DNA from 2 places in the Mesorhizobium sp. CA7 genome. Region 2 is predicted to be linked to the other one. Evidence: predicted binding sites of a transcription regulator. Region 2 holds the regulator's gene; the other holds the start of a gene.
What was found. Region 2 encodes LexA, which represses DNA repair genes until DNA is damaged. Its sites were predicted from a motif close to TGTTCNNNNTGTGTTCNG; they were not measured.
Positions count from the first base shown of each region.

Region 1: LB552_RS18485 (DNA recombination protein RmuC) is a predicted target of LexA. The motif match lies at 3,218-3,235, and genes of this name have one in related genera.

Region 1 covers NZ_JAIUHH010000010.1:70,539-75,645, reverse strand. Annotated here, with positions in the region: gene LB552_RS29665 (hypothetical protein) at 1-36, opposite strand, end outside; gene LB552_RS18495 (cation diffusion facilitator family transporter) at 235-1,194, shown strand; gene LB552_RS18490 (GFA family protein) at 1,229-1,633, shown strand; gene LB552_RS18485 (DNA recombination protein RmuC) at 1,932-3,185, opposite strand; gene def (peptide deformylase) at 3,289-3,819, shown strand; gene fmt (methionyl-tRNA formyltransferase) at 3,826-4,761, shown strand; gene LB552_RS18470 (GNAT family N-acetyltransferase) at 4,758-5,107, shown strand, end outside.
Region 2 covers NZ_JAIUHH010000001.1:107,805-112,911, forward strand. Annotated here, with positions in the region: gene LB552_RS00475 (alpha/beta hydrolase) at 1-478, opposite strand, end outside; gene kynU (kynureninase) at 526-1,773, opposite strand; gene lexA (transcriptional repressor LexA) at 2,206-2,940, shown strand; gene LB552_RS00490 (ComEC/Rec2 family competence protein) at 2,976-5,107, opposite strand, start outside.

The DNA of each region.
Region 1 (5,107 bases), on a different contig from region 2:
GGCTTCCTTGCCCGCCTTCATCGCACCTTTAGCCATGATTCGCTCCTCCGATTGTGGGCGTGCGAGTGAAACAAGAGAAATGCCCGGCTGCAAGAGGCTGTGCCGCTTTGCGAAGCCGGTCGACCGGCTGTCAACCGATTTCCGGGCACAGCGCGGTTCGAAACCTCGCACGGGCTGGTGCATTGTCTGTGAGGCGGGCCGCTAGGCTCGGGCGCGGGGCAGCTCGGAGATCGGATGGCAGGACATAGCGGGTCGAGACGGGTGATCTACGCCGCGCTCGCCGGCAATTTGGCGATCGCGGCGACCAAATTCGCGGCGGCCGCCCTCACCGGTTCGTCCGCCATGCTGTCGGAAGGCGTGCATTCGCTGGTCGACACCGGCAACGGCGCGCTGCTCCTCCACGGCATGCGTCGCGCCGCGCGGCCGCCCGACCGAACCCATCCGCTCGGCCACGGACGCGAGCTCTATTTCTGGAGCTTTATCGTGGCGCTTCTGGTGTTCGCGCTCGGCGCCGGCGTCTCATTCTATGAAGGCGTCATCCACATCATGGCGCCCGAGCCGTTCGTCAACGCCAAGGTCAACTACATCGTGCTTGCCCTCTCCTTCGTCTTCGAAGGCAGCTCATGGCTGTTAGCGCTGAAGGAGTTCCGGCAGCAGAAGGGCAAGCAAGGCTGGCTGCAGGCCGTGCAATCGAGCAAGGACCCCAGCGTCTATACGGTGCTGTTCGAGGACAGCGCCGCGCTGTTCGGGCTGGCAGTCGCTTTCGCCGGCATCCTGTCGGCCCAGCTTCTGGAAATCCCCGAGCTCGACGGCCTCGGCTCGATCGGCATCGCCATCATCCTCGGCGCGACCGCCATCTTCCTGGCGCGCGAGAGCAAAGGGCTGCTGCTGGGCGAACCTGCCTCATCCGAAGTGCAGAAGAAGGTGCTGGCGATCGTCCAGGACGATCCGGCGGTGCAGCGCGCGAACGGAATCCTGAGCGTCCATATCGGGCCGGAGGAAATCGTCGCGGGCTTGAGCATCGAATTCGAGGATCATCTCAGCGCGCCCGATATCGAGGCCTGCGTCGAGCGCCTGGAAGCCAGGCTCAAGAAGGAAATGCCGCAGATATCGAGGCTCTTCGTCAAGCCGCAGGCAACTGGCACATGGGAGCGGCGGCGCAAGGCCATGGCCGAGGCCTCGGAGGAGGGATAGGTTTTGACAACGCGCACTTGTCAGGAGGAAGGCTATGAAGATCGACGGCGGATGCCATTGCGGTGCGATCGCCTATGAGGCGGAGGTCGATCCGGAAAAGACTTCGATCTGCCACTGCACCGACTGCCAGCAGCTGACCGGCACGGCCTTTCGCGTGACGGTTCCGGCGCCGGAAAGCGACTACCGGATTACCAGGGGCGCGCCGAAGGTCTATATCAAGACCGGGTCGAGCGGCGCCAGGCGGGCGCAGGGCTTTTGCGGCGAGTGCGGATCGCATCTTTACGCGACGTCGGTTGGCGATGGGCCCAAGATCTACGGCATCAGGGTCGGCACGGCGCGTCAGCGCGAGGAACTCGTCCCGAAAAAACAGGTCTGGCACCGCTCGGCGTTGCACTGGCTGCCGGAATTCGAAGGCATGACGACCATCGAGGAGCAGTAGCACTGTCGGATCGGCCCGTTGGCGCAAGCCTCGGCGATTGGCTGAATCTTTCGCGCCTTGGTCATCCTCGGGCTTGACCCGGAGATCCATGCCGTGACCGATGTGAGGGGCTCGGCGGAGCGAAATTCTCATCTCAATGGCTTAGCGCCACGGCATGGGATTCCAGGGTCTGCGCGCGTCGCTTCGCTCCTTGCTCCGCCCTGGAATGACGAAGTGATCGGCGTTCCAGCCAATCTCCAAGGAATGCGACCTCGCCAGCGAAGGAAGAATCGGTCGTTCCAACGTCGGCGTCGAGCGACTACTCGTCGCCTTCGACGACGCGCAGCCTGAGCTGTCCCGTCTTGGAGTCCGCTACCCGCGAACCGCCTTCGGCTTTTGGCGCTGCGCTTCGCGCGGCCTCTGTCTCGCCTTCCGCGAATTCCAGCGCCTCGATCTTCTGGCCGCGCTTGGTCACCTTCGACGTCGACACCAGGATGTCGTCGATGTCCCGCGCCGCCTGGCCGAAATGTGTCTGCAGCCGGCGTACCCGCTCGTCGACCCGACCCACATCCTCCATCAGGCGGATGACCTCGCCCTGGATAAGATGCGCCTGCTCGCGCATGCGGGCGTCCTTGAGGATTGCCTGGATCACCTGGATCGACAGCATCAGCAGCGAGGGCGAGACGATGACGACGCGGGCGCGATGCGCCTTCTGCACCACCGCCTCGAAATTCTCGTGGATCTCGGCGAACACCGATTCCGACGGCACGAACATGAAGGCGGTGTCCTGTGTCTCGCCCTGGATCAGGTATTTTTCGGCGATATCGCGGATATGCACCTCGATGTCGCGCCGGAAAGCCTGCGCCGCGGCCTTCTGCATGTCGGCGCCTTCGGCCGCGCGAATGGCGTTCCACGCTTCCAACGGGAATTTTGCGTCGATGGCGAGCATCGGCGCGCCGTTCGGCATCCGCACCAGGCAGTCGGGCCGGCTGCCGTTGGAGAGACTGGCCTGGAACTCGTAGGCGCCGTGCGGCAGGCCGTCGGCGACGATCGCCTCCATCCGCGACTGGCCGAAGGCGCCGCGCGTCTGCTTGTTGGAGAGGATCGCCTGCAGCTGCACGACCTGGCCGGCCAAGGACTGGATGTTGCCTTGCGCGGTGTCGATCACCGCCAGCCGCTCCTGCAGCTTGGCCAGGCTTTCATGCGTCGACTTGGTCTGCTCGGCCATGGTCTGGCCGAGACGCCCGGTCATGGCGTCGAGCCGTTGTCCGAGCGACTGGGTGAGCTCGGCCTGCCGCGCCCCGAACACCTCGGCGATCGCCCCCATGCGCCCCTGCATCTCGGCCTGCGCTTGCATGATGTCGGCCATCCTCGCCTCAGCATCGCGGGCATGGTCGGCGGCTTCGGCGGCCGCCGCCGCGCGTGCCCCGGCCGCGCGCCACAAGGCGACGACGAGCGCCACGGACAGCGCAAGCAGAAGGATCGCGCCGAAAGCCAGCGCCTGGCCAAGCGTCGCGGTCGTGGCGCCAAGCCGCGCGATGGGCTCGGAAAGGACGGAGGTCATGTCGTTCATTTGGGCAGCATAACCGATTCGGCCTCCTGGCACAGATCAAAACGTGAACAGGTCAAAGATGCCCCGGTTGACGCTTTTCAAGCGAGGTCTTAGGTGAGACGCCATGTCGATCAAGCCGCTCATCATCCTTCCCGATCCCGTCCTGCGCCAGGTTTCCAAGCCGGTCGAGCGCGTCGATGCCGATTTGCGCAAGCTCGCCGACGACATGCTGGAGACCATGTATGACGCGCCGGGCATCGGCCTCGCGGCGATCCAGGTCGGCGAGCCGCGGCGGCTGCTGGTCATAGACCTTGCCAAGGAAGGCGAGGAGCCTCAGCCGCATGTCTTCATCAATCCGGAAGTGCTCGAAAGTTCCGACCAGCGGTCCGTCTATGAGGAAGGCTGCCTGTCGATCCCCGACTATTACGCCGAGGTCGAGCGCCCGGCTTCGGTGCGGGTGAAGTATCTCGACCGCGACGGCAAGCTGCAGGAGATGCAGGCGGAAGGTCTGATGGCCACCTGCCTGCAGCACGAGATAGATCATCTCAACGGCGTTTTGTTCATCGACCACATCTCGAAGCTCAAGCGCGACATGGTGGTGCGGAAGTTCAAGAAGCTCGCCAAGGACAAGGCGCCGGGTAAGATGGTGGGATAGAGGGGCATGCCCCTTCGCGTCATCTTCATGGGCACGCCGGATTTCTCCGTGCCGACCTTGCGCGCCATCGCCGAGGCCGGCCACGAGATCGCGGCCGTCTACACCCAGCCGCCGCGCGCCGCCGGCCGGCGCGGGCTGGAGCTGACGCCCTCGCCGGTGCAGCGCGAGGCGGAGCGGCTGGGGCTCGACGTTCGGACGCCGACGTCGCTGAAAAGCGAGGCCGAGCAGCAGGCTTTTGCCGCCTTGCAGGCCGATGTCGCGGTGGTCGTCGCCTACGGCCTGCTGCTGCCGAAAGCCGTTCTGGACGCGCCAAGGCTGGGCTGCCTCAACGGCCATGCCTCGCTTTTGCCACGCTGGCGTGGTGCTGCTCCCATCCAGCGCGCCATCATGGCCGGCGATACCGAGACCGGCATGATGGTCATGAAGATGGAAGAGGGTCTGGACACCGGGCCGGTGGCAATGGTTGAAAAAGTCGCCATCGCGCCCGACATGACAGCCGGCGAATTGCATGACCGACTGATGGTTCAAGCCGCCTCGCTGATGGTTGAGGCGCTCGCGCAGTTGGGGATAAATTGTCTGACATTTACCCAACAGGCAACGGCAGGGGTGACCTACGCCCGAAAGATCGATAAATCGGAGACACGCGTAGACTGGACGCGGCCTTCTGGCGAAGTCCACAATCACATTCGCGGCCTCTCGCCCTTTCCGGGCGCGTGGTGCGAGGTCGACATTGGCGGCCGCATGGAGCGGCTGAAACTGCTTCGTTCGACGCTCTCGGATGGCGTCGGCGAGTCGGGAGGAATTCTCGATGACCGGCTGACGGTCGCCTGCGGGACAGGCGCGGTCAGGCTGGTCGAAGTTCAACGGGCGGGCGGAAAGCCTGCCACTGCGCAGGAGTTTTTGCGCGGAGCCAAGATCGAAAAAGGAACGAAACTCACATGAGCATGATGTCGATACGCGCGGCGACGCCGCGGGATCGCGAGGCGATCCGCCTCGTCGAAGAACATGCCTTTGGCCAGCAGGCGGAAGCCGGCCTGGTCGACGCGCTTGTCACCGGCGGTGATGCCGTCGTCGAGCTGGTTGCGGAGGAAGACGGGCAGGTCGTCGGCCATATTCTTTTCTCGCGACTGTTCGTTCAGAACGGCACCAAGCAGTTCGCCGCCGTCGCGCTGGCGCCGCTGGCGGTCGAGCCGTCGTTCCACGGCACCGGCATCGGCGGCGCGCTGATCCGCGAGGCGCATGTCCGCCTCAAGGAAGCCGGCGAGATGCTGGCCGTGGTGCTGGGCGA
Region 2 (5,107 bases):
GCGGTGAGACCGTGGTCACCATTCGGCTGGCGAGATGCCCGCCGGCCGAGTGCCCGGTCAGCATCAGCGGACCATCGACCATGGCCGCCGCCTTCTCGATCGCTGCCGCGGCCTCGCCGACTATGCCGCTGATCCTGGTCTGCGGGCACAGCGTGTAGGAGGGCATGGCGACGGCAAAGCCGCGGCCGAGCGCGCCTCCAGCCAGATGCGACCAGGAGCTCTTGTCCGACTCCATCCAATAGCCGCCGTGGATGAACACGACGAGCCCCCTTGGCGCCGCAGACGGGAGAAACAGGTCGAAGCGCTTGCGCGGCGCTTCGCCGTAGACAACATCGAGCCGCGCCCTGCCCTCTGACAGCAGCCTTTCGCGAAACGCCCGCGCCGGCCGATCCCACGCAGCCGGCCAGCGGTCGCCGCCCGCGATATTGGCGCCATTTGCATAGGCGTCATCCCAGTCGACAATACGATGTCCCAGCAACGGTGTCTCCGCGATCAGGTCATTTGTTCGGCATCGCCGATTCAAAGTCAGGTAACGGTTGTTTTGACGGCAAAGCGTGCGTCTTGCCAGATGCCAGTGCGCAGGATGTCCTCCAGCACCTCGACCGCATCCCAGACATCGCGGTAGCCGACATAGAGCGGCGTGAAGCCGAAACGGATGGTGGATGGCGCGCGGAAATCGCCGATCACGCCGCGCTCGATCAAGGCGCGCATCACCTGGTAGCCATTTGGATGGGCGAACGATACCTGGCTGCCGCGTTCTGCGCCTGAGCGCGGGCTCTCCAGCTCAAGACCGAAGCCGCCGCATCTGGCCTCGACAAGCCGGATGAACAGGTCCGTCAGCGCGACGCTTTTTCTCCGCACGGCCCTTATGTCGACATCGTTCCACATATCCAGCGCCCCTTTCAGCGCGCGCATCGACAGCACCGGTTGCGTTCCGCACAGGAACCGCCGGATGCCCGTGCGCGCAGCGTAGCCCTGCTCGAACGCGAAAGGCCGGGCATGGCCCCACCAGCCGCTGAGCGGCTGGCGAATGTCGCGGTGATGGCGGCTCGCGGCGTAGATGAAGGCCGGTGAGCCCGGCCCGCCATTGAGATACTTGTAGGTGCAGCCAATGGCGAAATCGGCATTAGAGCCGTCGAGATCCACCGGCAGCGCACCCGCCGTGTGGCAGAGGTCCCACACGATCAGCGCACCGGCTTCATGAGCCTTGCGGGTGAGCGCCGCCATGTCGCGCAGCCGGCCGGATTTGTAGTTGACGTGGTTGACCAGGATGACCGCGACGCGATCGTCAACCAGTTCCTCAATCGTCGGGGCATCGGTGCCTTCGAGCCGCAGCACCGTGCCGGGCCGCGTCGATGCGACGCCTTCCGCCATGTAGAGGTCGGTCGGAAAGCTGTCGCCCTCGGCAACGATCACCGAACGCTCGGGCAGCATTGCAAGTGCCGCATGCAGGACCTTGTAGATATTGATCGAAGTCGTGTCGCAAACGACCGTCTGGCCGGGTTTCGCGCCGATCAGGCGCCCTAGCTGGTCACCCAACTCGATGGGCATATCGAACCAGCCGGCGGTGTTCCAGGCGCGGATGAGATCCCGCGCCCATTCCTGCCTCGCGGCAGTCTCGATCTCGCTGAAGGCGTCGATCGAAGCAGCGCCCAGCGAATTGCCGTCGAGGTATATGACGTCTTCCGGCAAGACGAAGCGATCGCGCATGGCGCGCAGCGGATCCGCGGCATCCATCGCCTCGACTTCGGCGAGATCAGGAATTCCCCTCATTGTGCTGCCGCCTCCATTTCGATCTGGCCAAGGGGGTTGTCTCACCACCGTCGGCGACAGGGCAAGAACCTTTGGTCCTATGTTAGCTGGTCCATAGACGGCGAAGACTGCGGATCGGAACTTCGCCAAGGTTGGCATTTTGGGTTCGTTTCGTTCACGGTGCCACGCGCTTACGGTAGAGCCGACGTGATCCCAACCACGGCTTCGTGATCGTGGCGGGTTGTATTTCAGCGTAAGGGGAACTCCAAAATCGAGCGAAATCAATGCCGCTGCCCCACGAGGGGCAGCCGGCCGTCACCGGATACGACATTGTTTCGGCAGCCTTAACAAATTCACTAAACTTTAAACGGTTGCGGAACACAACTGGAACAGATAGTGTTTGTTCTGGGTTTGTTTTTCTGATTCTGGTTTCAGAACCCGTGGGGGCCGCCGATGCTGACGCGCAAACAACATGAACTCCTGATGTTCATCCATGAACGCCTGAAGGAGAGCGGGATTCCTCCATCCTTCGATGAGATGAAGGAGGCGCTCGACCTTGCCTCCAAGTCCGGCATCCACCGGCTGATCACGGCGCTGGAAGAACGCGGCTTCATTCGCCGGCTGCCGAACCGGGCGCGCGCGCTGGAAGTGCTGCGCCTGCCCGACTCAATCGCGCCTGGCCTGAATGCCGCGAAGAAGTTTTCGCCGAGCGTCATCCAGGGCGGCCAAGGCAATCTCAGTCGCCAGGTCAAGCCGACGACGCCATCGCGCACTCCGACGCCAAGCAATGACGACGAGGCCGCGGCGGCCGTATCCATTCCGGTGATGGGCCGCATCGCCGCCGGCGTGCCGATTGACGCCATCCAGCACCAGACGCATTCGATCTCGGTGCCGCCGGACATGATCATGGGCGGCGAGCATTACGCGTTGGAGGTCAAGGGCGACTCGATGATCGAGGCCGGCATCTTCGATGGCGACACCGTCATCATCCGCAATGCCAACACCGCAAGCCCGGGCGAGATCGTGGTGGCGCTGGTCGACGATGAGGAGGCGACGCTTAAGCGTTTCCGCCGCAAGGGTGCCTCGATCGCGCTCGAGGCCGCCAACCCGGCCTATGAGACCCGGATCTTCGGACCGGACCGGGTCAAGGTTCAGGGCAAGCTCGTCGGACTTATTCGCCGCTACTGAGCAGAACTGCTCGCCGTCTTCGCCCGGACGACAATCTATTGGGCCGGTGCGGCGGCTGGTTTTTCCGGCTGCTTATAGGGCGCCAGTCCCCTCGCCTCGCGCGTGTATTTCCGCTGCTCGTGCCAGGGTCGGTATGGTTCTACGACCGCGTAGCGGACGGTTGGCCGCGCGGTTGCCGATTGCGGATCGAAGAAAACGGCGGCGCTGCCGTCGCGCGCCAGCTGCCGCTTGGTGACGACGAGCACACGCGGATCGCGGCAAGGGTTATAGGCCGTGGCGTCGTTGATGACGATGAGGTCGGCGAAGCCGCAGGCCGGCCGGGCGGTGTCGCGGGTCTCGGCGAGCGCGACGATCGCGCCGGAAGGATGCCGACCGATGCAGAGATCGCCGCTGCAATAGAAGGGCGAGCCGGGCGGCAGGTCGACGGGATCGGCAATGTCCAGCGTATCTTTGGCGAACCTTTCCGGGGGCACGATCTCCTCGGCTTTCAGCGCCCGTTTCCAGTTGTCGGTGGTGAACTCGTTGGAGCGTTCGCGATTGACGGCAAGCTCGCCGCCGCCGATCGGCATCGCCACCAGATGCGCATCCTCCGAGATAAGCACGTCCGGTGTGCGGACGTGCGAAATGGCCAGCAGCGCAGCGAGCGCGAAAGGTACGGCGGCAAGCCTCAGCCAGGTGGTAGCCATGGTCGCGATGACCAGCGCGACCGTCGCCAGCAGCACCGACTGGATCGAGATCAGCCCGACGGCGTCGACCGGTGAGCGCTCGGAAATCCATGCCGAAATGGTGATCATCGCCGTCAGGCCTTTGCCCATGACAAAGAGGAAGGGACCGTCTAAGCCGAAGGGCATGGCCAGCGCGCTCAGCACGGCGAACGGCATGACGACCAATGAGACGATCGGCATGACCGCCAGATTGGCCAGCAGGCTGAGCGGCGACACCCGCTGGAAGTGCCAGATGGCAAACAACAATGTCGCGCTGCCCGCGATGAGCGACGTCACGGCGGCGCCACCCGCTCCAATCGCCAGTTTTCGCGATAGGAACCCGAGAAACGAACGCTTTGCCGGCGGCGCGGTCGTTTTGCCGGCGCGATAGTCGGCAAAGCCGGCATAGGCGCCGACCAGGGCGGCGGTGGCAGCGAAGGACATCTGGAAGCTCGGGCCGACCACTTCATGCGGCGAGACCAGGATGACGGCGATGGCAGAGATCGCCAGGTTGCGCATGGTCAGCGCTGCGCGGTCGAAAAGCACGGCGACCAGCATCACGCCAAGCATGATGAAGCTTCGCTCGGCCGCCACCACGATGCCGGAGATCACGAGATAGGCGGCGATCGACGCCAGCGCGATGCCAGCGGCATATTTCTTCACCGGCCGGCGCGACGAGAAATCCGGAAACAGCGCGAAGGCGCCCCGTAGCAGGACCATGATCGTGCCGGCGACCAGCGCCATGTGCAGGCCGGAGATCGAAATGATGTGGTAGATGCCGGTCCGCCGCATCGACTCGTTGATTTGTTCCGGAATGCCGGCACGAACGCCGACGATCAGCGCCGCCGCGATCTCGCCCTCGGAACCCCCGATGCTGCTCCTGATGTGGTCGGCAATCCCCTCGCGAGCATTTTCTATGGCCGATGCCACGCGCGCGCCAAACGGCACTTCCGTTGCCGCAGTCGGGGTCGGCGCGACAAGTTTCGGATCGCCCAGGAAAAAGCCGCTGGCGCCGATGCCGGCAAAATAGCTGTCGAACGAAAAGTCGTAGCTGTCCGGCCTGACCGGACCTGTCGGCGGCAGCAGCTTGGCATAGCCGGTCAGCATCGACCCGGCTGTCATGCCGGACGGGATCCTGCGCGCCGACAGCCTGATGCGGTTCGGCGCGTAGCGCAGCTTCGGACGCTCCGTGGATATCAGATCTATGGTGAGCCGGACACGGCCGTTGGCCATCGCCTCGGCGGTGACGAGGCGGCCCGTCAGCCGTGTCTGGATTTCGGAACCCAGCATCGGGGTCGCCATCCGCCAGGTCTCCACCTTGGCCGCGAGAAAGCCCAAGGCGCAGAAAAACGCCGCCATGAAGACAAGGTGCGTTCTGTGCCGGGAACGCGAGACCGCCGCGCAGACCGCCATCAGGGCGACCGCCGCGAGCGGCCTGTAGAGGTCCGGCTCGGCGCTCAGCG